DNA from 4 places in the Streptomyces sp. XH2 genome. Region 1 is predicted to be linked to each of the others. Evidence: riboswitches for the same ligand, from Rfam matches in the RefSeq annotation. Region 1 holds a riboswitch; each other region holds the start of a gene.

Region 1 (3,769 bases):
GTCCATCGTCGCCCCCCTCGGCTGCGTTGCCTAGAGATTTCCACGCCGTGAGGGGCCCGGCCAGTCACATGTGTCATCAAGAAAATGTGCGGAACGCATGAGTAACAACGCCCATGCGTACGAAGGGGTTTCACTCGTCGGGAGGAAACACCGTCTCGCCCGTGTCCGGCCTGCTGATCGTGATCGCCTCCACGGGGCAGGTCTCCGCGGCCGCGAGCACTTCCTCGGACGGGTCCGTCTCCTCCGCGAGGGGCCGGGAGCGGCGGCCCGCGTCGAGCGCGAACGCCCCGGGCGCGCTCCCGGCGCACATTCCCGAGCCCACGCACAGCCCCCGGTCGACCCGCACGTGCCAGCGCTCGGCGGCAGTCATTCCGTCAGCCCTCCTCGTAGTCCGCGGGCAGGTGGATCGTCTTGTGCTCCAGGTACTCGGCGAAGCCCTCCGGTCCGAACTCCCGCCCCAGGCCGGAGTTCTTGTAGCCGCCGAAGGGGCCGAACATGTCGAGGCCGAAGGTGTTGACCGAGTACGTGCCGGTGCGCACCCGGCGGGCGACCTCGATGCCGCGTTCGGCGTCGCGGGTCCAGACGCTGCCGGAGAGCCCGTAGTCGGAGTCGTCGGCGATGCGCACGGCCTCCTCCTCCGTGTCGTAGGGCAGCAGGCAGATGACGGGGCCGAAGATCTCCTCGCGGGCGATGCGCATGTCGTTGGAGACGTCGCCGAAGAGGGTGGGCTCGACGTACCAGCCCTTGTCGCGGCCGGCCGGGCGGCCGCCGCCGGCCAGCACCTTGGCGCCCTCGCGCTGCCCGAGCGCGATGTACTCCAGGGACCTGCGGCGCTGCCGTTCGGCGACGAGCGGCCCGACCTGGGTGGCGGGGTCGAGGGGGTCGCCGACGACGAGGGCGGAGGCGGCGGCCGTGAAGCGCTCGGCCAGTTCGGCGTAGTGGGCGCGGGGGGCGAGGATGCGCGTCTGGGCCACGCACGACTGGCCGTTGTTCATCCAGGCCGCGGGGACGATGCCGGCGACGGCCGCCTCCAGGTCGGCGTCCGGCAGGACGATCGCCGCGGACTTGCCGCCGAGCTCCAGAGTGACGCGGGTCAGCCGGCGCGCCGCGACCTCCATGACGCGCTTGCCCGCCGCGACCGAGCCGGTGAAGGCCACCTTGTCGACGCCGGGGTGCCCGACGAGGTACTCGCTGACCTCGCGTTCCGCGGGCAGGATCGACAGGACGCCCTCCGGCAGGCCCGCCTCCGTGACGATCTCCGCCAGGAGGTACGAGTCCAGCGGCGTTTCCGGCGAGGGCTTGAGCACCACCGAGCAGCCCGTCAGCAGCGCGGGCGCGAGCTTGGCCGCCGTCACGAGCTGCGGGACGTTCCACGGCACGACGGCAGCGACGACGCCGACCGGCTCGCGCCGCACGAGCAGCGGCCCGAGGGCGCCGGCCCGCCGCTCCTCGTAGGGCAGGCCGCGGGCGACGGCGATGGCGCAGTCCCACACCATCATCGCGCCGAGGGCCTGGGCGAGGACGCTCCAGGAGTACGGGGAGCCGTTCTGGGCGGAGACGATCCGGGCGATCTCCTCGTGCCGGGCGGCGACGCCGTCCTTGATGCGGGTGACGACGTCGATGCGCTCGGCGAGGGGCCGGTCGGCCCAGACGCCGGAGTCGAAGGCCGTGCGGGCCGCGGCGACGGCCCTGTCGACGTCCTCGCGCGAGGCGTGCGGGACGCGGCCGATCACCTCCTCGGTGTGCGGCGACACGACGTCGATGACGGCGCGGCCGGCCGGGTCGGCCATGGCGCCGCCGATGAAGAGCTGTCCGTGCTCGACGACCGGTCCGTTCGCATGCTGGTTCATGATCCGGATGCCTCCCGCGCGTCTGCGGAGCCCTGCGCGCCGTAACGAAAAACTGACGCAGCATCAGACACTTAGCAGCCCGCCCGGCAGCGGGCAACAGGTCGCCGGACCGTTGATCTTCAGGCCGTCCGGTTAAAGTGTCCGTGACAACTTCATCCCGCCTCGGAACGGGGGAAGCCGGTGCAAATCCGGCGCTGACCCGCAACCGTGACTACGGTCCGCCGCCCGGCGGCCGTACGAGCCGGACCACCCGGTCCAGGCGGCAGGCTTCCGGAACCGGTCGTGCCGCCTGGCGGTGCCGTCCGGTCCACCGGCACCGCCGAGGTATGCGGAGCCGAGCCCGGTGCCACCGCGCGCAGCGCGCGGGGAGGCGGCCGTGCGCGGCCGCGGACCCCGTCAGCCGGCCCTGCCCCCGCCCCCGCAGTGACACCCCACCGAGAGGCTCGACCCCATGGCCCCCTCCCTCGCCGTCCACGCGCGCCGCGGCGCCGCGGCCCTGGCCACCGCCGCCGTCCTGGGCGCGGCCGCGGCCCCCGCCGCCTTCGCCGACGGCTCACCGTCCCCGGCGCCGGGGCTGTACGGCACGGCCGACCCCAAGTTCGACGGTGTCTTCCGGCAGTCGCTGGCCTTCGTGGCGCAGAACGCCACGGGCGTCACCCCGGCCAAGCCGGGGGTCGACTGGCTCGCGGGCCAGCAGTGCGAGGACGGCGGCTTCCCCGGCTACCGCGCGGACACGAGCAAGGCGTGCGACCCGAAGAAGGACGAGTTCACGGACGCCACCGCCGCGGCCGTGCAGGGCCTCGCGGCCGCCGGCGGGCGCGCGGACGCGGTCAGGAAGGGCCTGGACTGGCTCAAGGCCCACCAGAACGACGACGGCGGCTGGGGCTACCAGGCCGGCAGCCCCACCGACGCCAACTCCACCTCCATCGCCCTCGGCGCGTTCGCGGCGGCCGGCCAGGACCCGGCCAAGGACGCCGTCAAGAACGGCAAGAACCCCGTGGAGACGCTGCTGGCCTTCCAGCTCGGCTGCGACGCGAAGGAGGGCGAGCGCGGCGCGTTCGCGTACCTGAAGGACGACAAGGGGCTGCGCGCCGACAACCTGGCCAGCGCCGCCGCCGCGCTCGCCACGCTCGGCAAGGGCTTCCTCGCCGAGCCCCCGAAGAAGGACGCCGACCGGCCCGTCAAGGCGCTGGAGTGCGCGGGCGAGGACAAGGCCGGTCCCAAGGACGCCGCCGCGGCCGCCGAGGCCGTGGACGGCTACCTCGTGGCCGCCATGGACAAGAACGGTGGCTACCTGCTGCCGTCCATGCCCGGCGCCCCCGCCAAGCCCGACCAGGGCAACACGGCCGACGCCGCCCTCGCCCTCGCCGCGGGCGGTCACCGCGCCGCCGCCGAGAAGCCCCTGAAGTGGCTGCGGTCCAAGGAGAGCGGCACCGCCGAGTGGGCCAAGGGCCAGCCCGGCCGGCTCGCCAAGCTGATCCTCGCCACGCGCGCCGCGGGCGGCGACCCGCGCGACTTCGCGGGCACGGACCTCGTGGCGCAGCTGAACGCCACGGGGCCGGCGCCGGAGCGGGCCACGGGCTCCGACGAGTCGAAGAAGGACGAGGACAAGGACGAGAAGGACGGCGGCGTCACCGTCAACGTCTGGTGGATCGTCGGCGTCGGCCTGGCCTTCGGCGCCGGCATCGGCTTCCTGATCAGCGGCCGCAAGAAGAAGCAGCAGCTGTGACGCGAGCTGCCGGAATGCGCCCTGCCGGGGTGCGAGCCGCCGGGATGCGCGGCGGTGCGGTCGCCGCGCTGGTCGCCGTGCTCCTCGTACTGCTCGGCACCGCCCCCGCCCAGGCCGCCGGCTACCGGTACTGGTCGTTCTGGCAGGGCTCCGGCGGCCAGTGGGCGTACGCGACGCAGGGGCCGGGCAC
Region 2 (3,769 bases), on a different contig from region 1:
TGCGCATGCCGACCTCGGCGATGCGGGCGCGCAGCGCCTCCCAGCGGTCCTCCCACGCGGCGACGGCGTTGGGGTAGTGGTCCGGGTGCAGCACGCCGCGGGCGGTGCGGGTCGCGGCCCAGGCCGGGTGCGGGCCGTTGCGCTCGGCGAGGTCGGCGGAGGCCTCGTACGCCGCGAGCATGATCCGCTCGGAGATCTTGGTGGAGAGGGCCTTCGCCTCGGCCGAGTCGAAGGGCAGGCGCAGGCGGAAGAAGACGTCCTGCAGGCCCATCAGGCCCAGGCCCACCGGGCGCCAGCGGCTGTTGGAGCTGCCGGCCTGCTCGGTCGGGTAGAAGTTGATGTCCACGACACGGTCGAGGAAGGTGACGGCCGTGCGGACCGTGCGGTCGAGCTTCTCCCAGTCCATCTCGCCGTCGGCACCGAGGTGCTGGGCGAGGTTGACGGAGCCCAGGTTGCAGACCGCGGTCTCGCCGTCGTCCGTGACCTCGAGGATCTCGGTGCAGAGGTTCGAGGAGTGGACGACCGCGCCCTTCTCGGCCGTCTGGTTGGCGGTGCGGTTGGCGGCGTCCTTGAACGTCATCCAGCCGTTGCCGGTCTGCGCGAGGGTGCGCATCATGCGGGCGTAGAGCACGCGCGCCGGGATGGTCTTGACGGCCTTGCCGGCGGCCTCGTAGGCGCGGTAGGCGGCGTCGAACTCGTCGCCGTAGAGGTCGACCAGGTCGGGCGTGTCGGCCGGGGAGAACAGCGACCAGTCGGCGTCGGCCTCGACGCGGCGCATGAACTCGTCCGGGATCCAGTGCGCGATGTTGAGGTTGTGGGTGCGGCGGGCCTCTTCGCCGGTGTTGTCGCGGAGCTCCAGGAACTCCTCGATGTCGGCGTGCCAGGTCTCCAGGTAGACGCACGCGGCGCCCTTGCGGCGGCCGCCCTGGTTGACCGCGGCGACGGAGGCGTCGAGGGTGCGCAGGAACGGCACGATGCCGTTGGAGTGGCCGTTGGTGCCGCGGATCAGCGAGCCGCGGGAGCGGATGCGCGAGTACGACAGGCCGATGCCGCCGGCGTGCTTCGACAGCCGGGCCACCTGGTGGTAGCGGTCGTAGATCGAGTCCAGCTCGTCCAGCGGGGAGTCCAGCAGGTAGCAGGACGACATCTGCGGGTGGCGGGTGCCGGAGTTGAAGAGCGTCGGGGAGGACGGCAGGTACGAGAGGGAGCTCGTCAGGCCGTACAGCTCGGCGACGTCGGCGAGGGCGCGCTCGGAGTGGTCCTCGGCCAGGCCGCAGGCCACGCGCAGCAGGAAGTGCTGCGGGGTCTCGATCACGTCGCGGTGGATCGGGTGGCGCAGCAGGTAGCGGCTGTGCAGGGTGCGCAGGCCGAAGTAGCCGAAGCGGTCGTCGGCGCCGTCGGCGAGGGCCTTCTCGACGAGCGCGTCCAGGTGCGCGGCGTGGGCGGCGACGAACGCGGCGGTCTCGTCCGCGATCAGGCCTTCCTTGTGGCCGACGGCGACCGAGGCCGAGAAGGAGGTGGCGCCCTGGCCGGCGGCCTCGTCGGCGATCGCGCGCGTGAGCAGGCGCGCGGCGAGGCGGGAGTACTCGGGCTCCTCGGCGATCAGACCCGCGGCGGCCTCGGTGGCGAGGGAGCGGAGCTCGGCCTCGTCCGAGGTGGCGCTCCGGCCCCGCAGCGCGGCGGCGGCGACCTTGCCCGGGTCGGTGGCGGGAAGGTCGGCGGTGAGGTCGGTCAGGGTGCGCAGCAGCGCGGTCCCGGGGCCGCCGGTCGCTTCTTCCGCAGTCGCTGAGACCGGATCGGCGGGCGCGATGGTCACTGAGGCTCTCCCTCGCTCGGCTGGGTGGGCCGGCGGGGAGAGCTCGACGGGCCGCGTACGGGCATGCCTGATGCGCAGGGCATGCCTCGTAGGCGTCCGCCGGCCCAACCCGCGAGGCCCGGACGAATTCAACGCCCATAGCCGAGCCCAGGGCAGGCTCGGTGGAGGGCGGCTGCCGGCAGGTACTCGGACTCCTGCATGCGCGGCTTAACGGCATACATGCACCGTTGCGGGACAGTTCCGGATTTTCACCGGATTCCCCTGCGACGACAGCGAGGACGAGCATACATCTAGTGCCGCCCCTCGTACGCGCCCCCACATGTTGTGTCGCGCGGTAAGCGCATGGGTCGGAATGTGTTATCAGGCCCCGGTGTTGAGGGTGGGTTCGCAGGTCACGCGCAGGCCGTTCCGGGGCCCTCTGCGGGCCGTTCGCGGGTCCTTCGCGGGCCGGGCCCGGGCCTCGGGCGCGAGGCGCGGCAAAGGGCCGCCACGCCCCCTGGGAGGGGCGTGGCGGCCCGGTCGGCCCCGCGGGCCGGGAAGCCTGCCGGCGGTCGTCCTAGTGCCCGCCGGGGACCCCCGCGGTGGCCGGCGGGAGCTCCGGCTGGACCCCCGGGTCGCCCGCGTCCGCGGTGTAGTCGGCGGCCGTGGTCTCGTCCACGCCCTCCGGCGCGCCGAACGCCTTCAGGACGACGGTCAGGACGATGACGACGATCACATTGAGCACGAAGGCCGTGAGCCCGATATAGCCCTTTTCTCCGATAAGGGGGATGAGATTGGTATTTCCGAAATGATCCTGCGTGGCGCTCGGCGTGTCGTACGCCTTCCAGGTGCCGTAGACCATTCCCGCCGCCCAGCCGGCCAGCAGGGCCCAGCGGTGGAACCAGCGGGTGAAGAGCCCGCCCACGAGCGCCGGGACCGTCTGGAGGATCCAGATGCCACCGAGCAGCTGGAAGTTGATGGCGACCGTCTTGTCCATGGTGAGGACGAAGACGAGAGCGCCGACCTTCACCAGCAGCGAGGCGAGCTTGGAGACCTTCGCCTCGTGCGCGGGCGAGGCGTCCGGCCTGATGAAGTCCTTGTAGATGTTGCGGGTGAAAAGGTTCGCGGCGGCGATCGACATGATCGCGGCCGGCACCAGGGCGCCGATCCCGATCGCCGCGAAGGCCACTCCCGTGAACCAGTCCGGGAACATGTCCTCGAACAGCTGGGGGATCGCGAGCTGGCCGTTCTTCACCTTGATGCCCGCGGCGATGGCCATGAAGCCGAGCATCGCGAGCAGGCCCAGCATCAGGGAGTACAGCGGCAGGATCGTCGTGTTGCGGCGGATGACGTTGCGGGATTTGCCGGAGAGAACGGCCGTCACCGAGTGCGGGTAGAGGAAGAGCGCCATCGCCGAGCCGAGCGCGAGCGTCGCGTACGCCCACTGCGCGTCGGGGCCGCTCACCAGCGCGCCGCGCGGCTTGCCCGTCTCCGGGTTCTTCACCGCGAACGCTTCGCCCGCCTTGGCGAAGATGTGGTCGAAACCGCCCAGCTTGATGGGGATGTAGACGATCGCCACGATGATCACGATGTAGATCAGCGCGTCCTTGACGAAGGCGATCAGCGCGGGCGCCCGCAGCCCCGAGGAGTACGTGTACGCCGCGAGCACGCCGAACGCGATGAGCAGCGGCAGGTCCTTCATGAACCAGTTCGAGCCGCCGCCCACGCCCAGCACGTCCAGCACCGCCTGGATGCCGACGAGCTGCAGCGCGATGTACGGCATCGTCGCGAGGATGCCGGTGAGCGCGAGGGCGAGCGAGAGCCCCTTGGAGCCGAACCGGCCGCGCACGAAGTCCGACGACGTCACGTAGCCGTGCTTGTGCGCCACCGACCACAGGCGGGGCAGGAACGTGAAGACCAGGGGGTAGCAGAGGATCGTGTACGGGACCGCGAAGAAGCCGGCCGCGCCGCCCG
Region 3 (3,769 bases), on a different contig from region 1:
CCCGCGGCCGGCCTCGTCGCCGGTGGCGCGGCCTTCCTCGCCGACCAGGGCGACTGGGGCGTCGCCGCGGTCGCCGTCCTCGGCCTGGCCGTCTCCGGCGCGATCTGGCTGGCCTCGCGCCGCAAGCCCGTCACCCACGACGACCTGGACTCGCGCGACGCCGTCACCGGCGCCGAGCCGGCCGGTGTCGTCACCGCGGCCCTGCAGGCCGTCGCCCCGCCGCCGGCCGGCCCGCTCGCCGCCGCGGTCTCCCCCTCCCCCGAGGCCGGGCGGGCTCCTGCCGCCGCCGCGGCGAGCTAAGGCATAAGGAAGAAACGCATGCACATCGACTGGGCAGCTCTCGGCCAGGTCTTCGGCGTCAGCCTCGTGGTGACGGTCGGCCTGGTGGGCATCTTCACCCTGGGCATCGTGGGCACGTCGCCCCGTGCGGGGGGCTCGGCGGACTCGGGTGCGGGTGCGGGTGCGCTCGCGCGCTCCGGGGCGTACGCGTGCTTCGCGCTGTGCGCGGCGGCCGTGGGTTACGGCATCTACTTGATCGTGGCGTAGCCGCGCTCCGCCTTCGAACGGCCGGACCCCTTCAGGGGTCCGGCCGTTCGCGTACCCGCGGGGAAGCCGGGCTGCGCCGCGGCCGCGCAACCGGCTTCCGCCGCGGTCAAGCGCATCTCGTTGCCGCGCAACGAACCCCGCCGCCGCGGCCGCTTGCGTCTCGTTGCCGGGCAGCGAACTCCCGCCGCAACGGCGATCATCCTGGGTGTACGTCTCCGCCGGCGCCGCCCCGCCGGTGGGTTCGGCACCGCCGGACACGTACACGGGGGTTGCACGCCGCGGCGGCGGTAAAAGGCGTCGGCCGCACCCGGCACGGGAAGCGCTCGGGCCAGGTCAGAGCGAGTTGACGGCGCCCGCGGCGCATGGTGGACTTCCGGAGCCAAACGGCGACAGCAGAGGAAGTCCGGTGCGAATCCGGCGCGGTCCCGCCACTGTCACCGGGGAGCGTCTCCCCCACGCGATGGCCACGGCGGCGAGCCGGAAGGCCGGGGCGGGCGCGGATCCGGGAGCCAGGAGACTCTGGTCGCCGGTCACGTCGAGCCAGGGCGCGGACCCTGAGTGAGGACACATCGTCATGCCCGGCGCCCGCCACCGAACGCCCCGCAGAGCCTTCTCTTCCCGCCGAGGCGTGACGGCGGTCTGATCCGATGCGTGCCGATCCGATCGGTTTCGCGTGCGGCGCCGCCCTCGGCTTCCTCGGTGACCGCGTCCTGGGCGACCCGCGCCGCGGCCACCCCGTCGCCGCGTTCGGCCGCGCCGCGCACGCCGTGGAGCAGCGCCTGTGGCGCGACGACCGCGGCCGCGGTGCCCTGCACACCCTGGTGTGCGCCGGGGGCGCGGCGGCAGGCGCCGCACTGCTGGCCCGTACCGTACGCGCTTCTCGTTCCCGTACCGCCGACGTCGCGCTGACCGCCGCCGCCACCTGGGCCGTGCTCGGCGGCACGTCCCTGGGCCGGGAGGCCCGCGCCATCGGGGGCGCGCTCGCCGCCGGTGACGTGGAGGTCGCCCGCGAGCGCCTGCCGCACCTGTGCGGCCGCGACCCGCAGGCGCTGGACGGGCAGCAGATCGCCCGCGCCGTCGTGGAGTCCGTGGCCGAGAACACCTCCGACGCCGTCGTCGGCGCCCTCGTGTGGGGCGCGCTCGGCGGCGTGCCCGGCCTGGTGGGCTTCCGGGCCGTGAACACCCTGGACGCCATGGTCGGCCACAAGTCGGCCCGCTACCGGCGCTTCGGCTGGGCCTCGGCCCGCCTGGACGACGTGGCCGGCTGGCCCGGCGCACGCCTGACCGCGGCCCTCGCCGTCCTCGCGGGCCCGGATCCACGCGGCGCCTGGCGCGTGGCCCGGCGCGACGCGTCCCGCCACCCCAGCCCCAACGCGGGTCCCGTGGAGGCCGCGTTCGCGGGCGCGCTCGGCGTGCGGCTGGGCGGCGCGCTCGCGTACGCGGGCCGGGTGGAGCACCGCCCCGTCCTGGGCGCGGAGAACCGCCCCGTGCGGACGGACGACATCGAGCGCGCGGTGCGCCTCTCGCACCGGGTGTCGCTGCTGGCCCTGGGGACGGCGGTGGCGGCCCGCACAGTGGGCAGCCTGTTGACGACGGCAAGAGCGGCAAGGAGGAGCCGGTGACGGCTGACAGGAGCGGGCCCGCGGGCCCGCTGGGCGGGGGCCTGCTGGTGGCCGGCACCACCTCGGACGCGGGCAAGAGCGTGGTGACGGCCGGCATCTGCCGCTGGCTGGCCCGCAAGGGCGTCAAGGTCGCGCCGTTCAAGGCGCAGAACATGTCGCTCAACTCGTTCGTGACGCGCGAGGGCGCGGAGATAGGCCGCGCGCAGGCCATGCAGGCGGCCGCGGCCCGCGTGGAGCCGAGCGCGCTCATGAACCCCGTCCTGCTGAAGCCCGGCGGGGACCGCAGCAGCCAGGTCGTCCTGATGGGCAAGCCGGTGGGCGAGCTCAGCGCGCGCGGCTACCACGCGGGGCGGCAGGAGCAGTTGTTCGGCACCGTGACCGGCTGCCTGGAGGAGCTGCGGCGCACGCACGACGCGGTCATCTGCGAGGGCGCGGGCAGCCCGGCCGAGATCAACCTGCGGCGCAGCGACATCGTCAACATGGGCATCGCCCGGGCGGCCCGGCTGCCCGTGGTGGTGGTGGGCGACATCGACCGCGGCGGCGTCTTCGCGTCGTTCTTCGGCACGACGGCGCTGCTGTCGCCGGAGGACCAGGAGCTGATAGCGGGTTACGTCGTCAACAAGTTCCGGGGCGACGTGACGCTGCTGGAGCCGGGCCTGGACATGCTGTACGAGCTGACGGGCCGGCGGACGTTCGGCGTCCTGCCGTTCGCGCACGGCCTCGGCATCGACGAGGAGGACGGCCTGCGGGTCTCCCTGCGGGGCGCGGTGCGCGAGTCGGTGGTGGCCCCGCCGCACGGCGCGGACGTGCTGCGGGTCGCGGTGTGCGCCGTGCCGCTGATGTCGAACTTCACGGACGTGGACGCGCTGGCGGCCGAGCCGGGCGTGGTCGTGCGCTTCGTCGACCGCGCGGAGGAGCTCGCCGACGCCGACCTGGTCGTGGTGCCGGGCACCCGCGGCACCGTACGGGCCCTGAACTGGCTGCGGGAGCGCGGGCTCGCGGACGCCCTGGCCCGGCGCGGGGCGGAGGGCCGCCCCGTCCTGGGCATCTGCGGCGGCTTCCAGGTGCTGGGCGAGCGGATCGACGACGAGGTCGAGTCGAAGGCGGGCACGGTCGAGGGGCTGGGCCTGCTGCCGGTGCGCATCCGCTTCGCCGCGGAGAAGACCCTGGCGAGACCGGTGGGCACGGCCCTGGGCGAGCCCGTGGAGGGCTACGAGATCCACCACGGCGTGGCGGACCTGCGGGGCGGCGACGAGCCGTTCCTGGACGGCTGCCGGGTCGGCTCGGTGTGGGGCACGCACTGGCACGGCTCCCTGGAGAGCGACGGCTTCCGCCGGGCGTTCCTGCGGCGCGTCGCGGAGGCGGCGGGGCGGGCCTTCGTGCCGGCCCCGGACACGTCGTTCGCCGCGCTGCGGGAGGAGCAGCTGGACCGGCTGGGCGATCTGATCGAGGAACACGCGGACACGGACGCGCTGCTGCGGCTGATCGAGGACGGGGTCCCGAAGGGCGTCCCGTTCATACCGCCGGGCGCGCCGGCTCCGCTCGCGCGGAACGACAACACAGGGGGTACCCGTTGACGGCCTCGGCCACCTACCCGTTCA
Region 4 (3,769 bases), on a different contig from region 1:
GTGCTCCACGGCCGGCGCACCCTCGCCGACGTGCGGACGACGCTGGACTACCACCTCGACCGGATCCTGCCCGCGCGGTGACGCCACGGCAGGAGGGGCGGGCGCCGTGCCGCACCGGCGCCCGCCCCTCCGTCACTTCGTCACTCCGGCGTCAGGAAGCGCCGCCGGGCAGCTCCGCCCGGACCTCCCGCGCCGCCGTGACGAGGTTCTCCAGCGAGGCCCGGACCTCGGGCCAGCCGCGGGTCTTCAGCCCGCAGTCCGGGTTGACCCACAGGCGCTCGCCGGGGATCGCTTCCAGGCCCTTGCGCAGCAGCGCCGCGGCCTCGTCCGCGCCGGGGACGCGCGGGGAGTGGATGTCGTAGACGCCGGGCCCGACCTCGCGCGGGTAGCCCGCCGTGGCCAGCTCGGCGGCGACCTGCATGTGCGAGCGGGCGGCCTCCAGGCTGATGACGTCGGCGTCGAGGTCGTCGATGGCCCGGAGGATGTCGCCGAACTCCGCGTAGCACATGTGCGTGTGGATCTGCGTGTCCGGCCGGACGCCCGCGGTGCTGAGGCGGAACGCCTCGGTCGCCCACGCCAGGTACTCGGCGTGGCCGGCCGCGCGCAGCGGCAGCGTCTCGCGCAGCGCCGGCTCGTCCACCTGGATCACCGAGGTGCCCGCGGCCTCCAGGTCGGCTACCTCGTCGCGCAGGGCGAGGGCGACCTGCCGGGCGGTGTCGCCGAGCGGCTGGTCGTCGCGGACGAACGACCAGGCGAGCATGGTGACCGGCCCGGTCAGCATGCCCTTGACGGGCTTGCCCGCCACCGACTGGGCGTAGCGCGTCCAGCGGACCGTCATCGGCTCCGGGCGGGAGATGTCACCGGCGAGGACCGGCGGGCGGACGTAGCGCGTGCCGTACGACTGGACCCAGCCGTGCTGCGTGGCCAGATAGCCCGTCAGCTGCTCGGCGAAGTACTGCACCATGTCGTTGCGCTCGGGCTCGCCGTGCACGAGGACGTCGATGCCGGCCTTCTCCTGGAACGAGAGCACCTCGCGGATCTCGGCCTTGATGCGCTCCTCGTACGCCTCGGCGTCGATCCGTCCCGAGCGCAGGTCGGCGCGGGCGGTGCGCAGCTCCGTCGTCTGCGGGAAGGAGCCGATGGTGGTGACCGGCAGCAGGGGCAGGCCGAGGTGGGCCCGCTGGGCGGCCGCCCGCTGCTCGTACGGCTGCGAGCGGCGGCCGTCGGTCTCGGTGACGGCGGCGGCGCGGGCGCGGACGGCCGGGTCCCGGGTGATGGCCGAGCCCGCCCGCGAAGCCAGGTCGGCGCGGTTGGCGGCCAGCTCGGCCGCGATCGTGTCGGGGCCCTGCGCCAGGCCGCGGGCCAGCGTGACCACCTCGGCGGCCTTCTGGCGGGCGAACGCGAGCCAGCGGGCGATCTGCGGGTCGATGTCCCGCTCGGCCGCCGCGTCCAGCGGCACGTGCAGCAGGGAGCAGGACGGGGCGACGTCGACCCGGCCGGCGAGGCCGAGGAGCGTGCCCAGGGTGGACAGGGACTTCTCGAAGTCGTTGATCCACACGTTGCGGCCGTTGACGACGCCGGCGAGGAGCCGCTTGCCGGGCAGCCCGCCGGCGGCCGCGAGGTCGTCGAGGTTGGCGGCGGCGGGGCCCGTGAAGTCCAGGGCGAGGCCCTCGACGGGGGCCTTGGCGAGGACCGGGAGGGCCTCGCCGAGCCGGTCGAAGTAGGAGGCGACCAGCAGCCGGGGCCGGTCGGTGAGGCCGCCCAGTTCGCGGTAGGCGCGGGCGGCGGCGTTGAGCTCGGCGGGGGAGCGGTCCTGGACCAGGGCGGGCTCGTCGAGCTGCACCCATTCGGCGCCCGCGGCCCGCAGGTCGGCGAGGACCTCGGCGTACACCGGCAGCAGCCGGTCGAGGAGGGTGAGCGGCTCGAAGCCGGCGGCGACGCCCGGCGCGGGCTTGGCCAGCAGCAGGTACGTGACGGGGCCGACGAGCACCGGACGGGCCGTCAGGCCGAGCGCGAGGGCCTCCTTCAGCTCCGCGACCTGCTTGGTGGAGTCCGCGGTGAAGACCGTGCCGGGGTCGAGTTCGGGGACCAGGTAGTGGTAGTTGGTGTCGAACCACTTGGTCATCTCCAGCGGCGCCACCTCCTGCGTGCCACGGGCCATGGCGAAGTAGCCGTCCAGGGCGTCGGCGTCGACGGTCGCGCGGTGCCGCGCGGGAATCGCACCGACCATCACACTGGTGTCCAGGACGTGGTCGTAGAACGAGAAGTCGCCCGTGGGCACTTCGTGCACACCGGCCCCGGCCAGCTGCTGCCAGTTCGTACGGCGCAGTGCGGCGGCCGTGTCCCGCAGGGCCTCGGCCGTGACACGGCCCTTCCAGTACCCCTCGATCGCCTTCTTCAGTTCCCGGCCCTGACCCTGCCGGGGGTAGCCGTGGACGGTGGCCTGTGCTGCCGCGGCTGCGGACTTGCTGGTCACGGAACTCTCCTTCGCGAGCGTGCGTGCGTCCATGACCCCGGGACGGACGGAGAGCGCGAAGGAACGGCAGACCGGGCGGGCCGCCGCCGCGGTGCGGTCGCTCGTAGCGCCGCCGCGTGTGCCCGCCTGATGTGTGCTCCCCCAGACTTCGTCCGGGGGTGCCCCCAACCGCCCTCGAGGTCACCGGGATCTCCGTGCGCTCGGCAGCGCACGGGCAGTTGGCAGGTCTTCGGACTCGCGGGCACGCCACATGGCACCTACTGGCCGTCGCTTCCCGGACCCGTACGGATCCAGTGCGTATGACGGCGGTCGTTCCCGCTCACCGCTGCGGGGCAGTCCCGGATTCCCACCGGGTTCCCTCTTGCGACGCGCCTGCCTGGCGAGCAGGGCGAACCAGCTGCACCGTCACTCTAGGCCGCGGGGCAGGGTCACGGAAGAGTGAAGTGGCGCGCCTCACGAGGCGGTTCGCGTCGCCAGCCGCAGCCGCAGCTCCATCTCGTGCTCACCGGAGACGTGACCGCGGTGCTCGGCGGCGAAGGCGCGCTCCAGTTCCTCCTTGACCTGGCGGACGGGGTCGGCGGCGCCGAACAGGTCGGCCGTGACCGTGCCCGAGAGGGGAGCCTTCCCCGGCTGCGCCGCGCCCTCGCCCAGCCGCGTGCGGGTGTCCACCGTCATGCACCAGATCATCGGGCCCGCGCCGGGCGCGCCCGGGCTGGTCTCGCTGCGCGGCGGGCCCGCTTCGGGGAAGGCGGCCTCCAGAACGCCGAAGACGGCGCCCGCGTCCTGGTGGCCGCAGTCCGTCAGATGCACGCTGACGTGGTCCGCACTCTCCCGGGCATCCGTCACCTGCTCCTCCTCCGCCGTCGTTGCCGTGACCGGGGCCGCCGCCGTGCGCGGAGAAGCCCTGCTCCGACCGTACGGCGCGCCCGGGTTCCGTGCCGCGGGCTGTGCGACCATACGGGCCAGGTGCCCCGTTCCCGCCGGGAGATGCCGCCCCGGTACCGGTGGCCTCACCCGAACGGTGGAATGCGCCCAAAGTAATTGACTGATTACGCTTGGTGCATGACCCTGTGGAGCCCCGCACCGCCGCCGTCGCAGCCCGCGTTGCGCGCCGCGGTCGCCGTGCTGGTCTCCGTCCTGCTGCTCTTCTCCGGGGGGAGCGGCACGGTGTTCGCCCTGGGCTCCGGCCCGGAAGAGACCCCCGTGTCCGTGGAGTTCGCCACCGCGGACGACTGCGTCGCGGACAACCGCACGCCCCGCGTCCAGGCGTCTCCGGGCAGGCGCACCTGCGTC

Evidence for each region. Region 1 has a riboswitch for cobalamin ahead of ACOTKD_RS05355 (prenyltransferase/squalene oxidase repeat-containing protein). Riboswitches for the same ligand answer to the same signal wherever they lie in the genome.
Region 2: linked by a shared signal. The riboswitch ahead of ACOTKD_RS23960 (ribonucleoside-diphosphate reductase subunit alpha) and the one ahead of ACOTKD_RS05355 (prenyltransferase/squalene oxidase repeat-containing protein) in region 1 are both predicted to bind cobalamin.
Region 3: linked by a shared signal. The riboswitch ahead of ACOTKD_RS32945 (cobalamin biosynthesis protein) and the one ahead of ACOTKD_RS05355 (prenyltransferase/squalene oxidase repeat-containing protein) in region 1 are both predicted to bind cobalamin.
Region 4: linked by a shared signal. The riboswitch ahead of metE (5-methyltetrahydropteroyltriglutamate--homocysteine S-methyltransferase) and the one ahead of ACOTKD_RS05355 (prenyltransferase/squalene oxidase repeat-containing protein) in region 1 are both predicted to bind cobalamin.

What each region holds. Positions count from the first base shown of each region.
Region 1 is NZ_JBMMMZ010000002.1:379,040-382,808, reverse strand. It holds gene lanKC (class III lanthionine synthetase LanKC) at 1-6, opposite strand, end outside; gene ACOTKD_RS05365 (ferredoxin) at 131-370, opposite strand; gene ACOTKD_RS05360 (aldehyde dehydrogenase) at 375-1,850, opposite strand; cobalamin riboswitch at 1,963-2,124, shown strand; gene ACOTKD_RS05355 (prenyltransferase/squalene oxidase repeat-containing protein) at 2,302-3,579, shown strand; gene ACOTKD_RS05350 (SCO2322 family protein) at 3,624-3,769, shown strand, end outside.
Region 2 is NZ_JBMMMZ010000012.1:2,128-5,896, forward strand. It holds gene ACOTKD_RS23960 (ribonucleoside-diphosphate reductase subunit alpha) at 1-1,816, opposite strand, end outside; adenosylcobalamin-variant (AdoCbl-variant) riboswitch at 1,989-2,089, opposite strand; gene mctP (monocarboxylate uptake permease MctP) at 2,373-3,769, opposite strand, start outside.
Region 3 is NZ_JBMMMZ010000018.1:59,978-63,746, forward strand. It holds gene ACOTKD_RS32935 (anion permease) at 1-300, shown strand, start outside; gene ACOTKD_RS32940 (hypothetical protein) at 319-546, shown strand; cobalamin riboswitch at 943-1,065, shown strand; gene ACOTKD_RS32945 (cobalamin biosynthesis protein) at 1,194-2,168, shown strand; gene ACOTKD_RS32950 (cobyric acid synthase) at 2,198-3,745, shown strand.
Region 4 is NZ_JBMMMZ010000004.1:35,232-39,000, reverse strand. It holds gene ACOTKD_RS09635 (TetR/AcrR family transcriptional regulator) at 1-81, shown strand, start outside; gene metE (5-methyltetrahydropteroyltriglutamate--homocysteine S-methyltransferase) at 152-2,476, opposite strand; cobalamin riboswitch at 2,680-2,889, opposite strand; gene ACOTKD_RS09625 (hypothetical protein) at 2,930-3,322, opposite strand; gene ACOTKD_RS09620 (hypothetical protein) at 3,539-3,769, shown strand, end outside.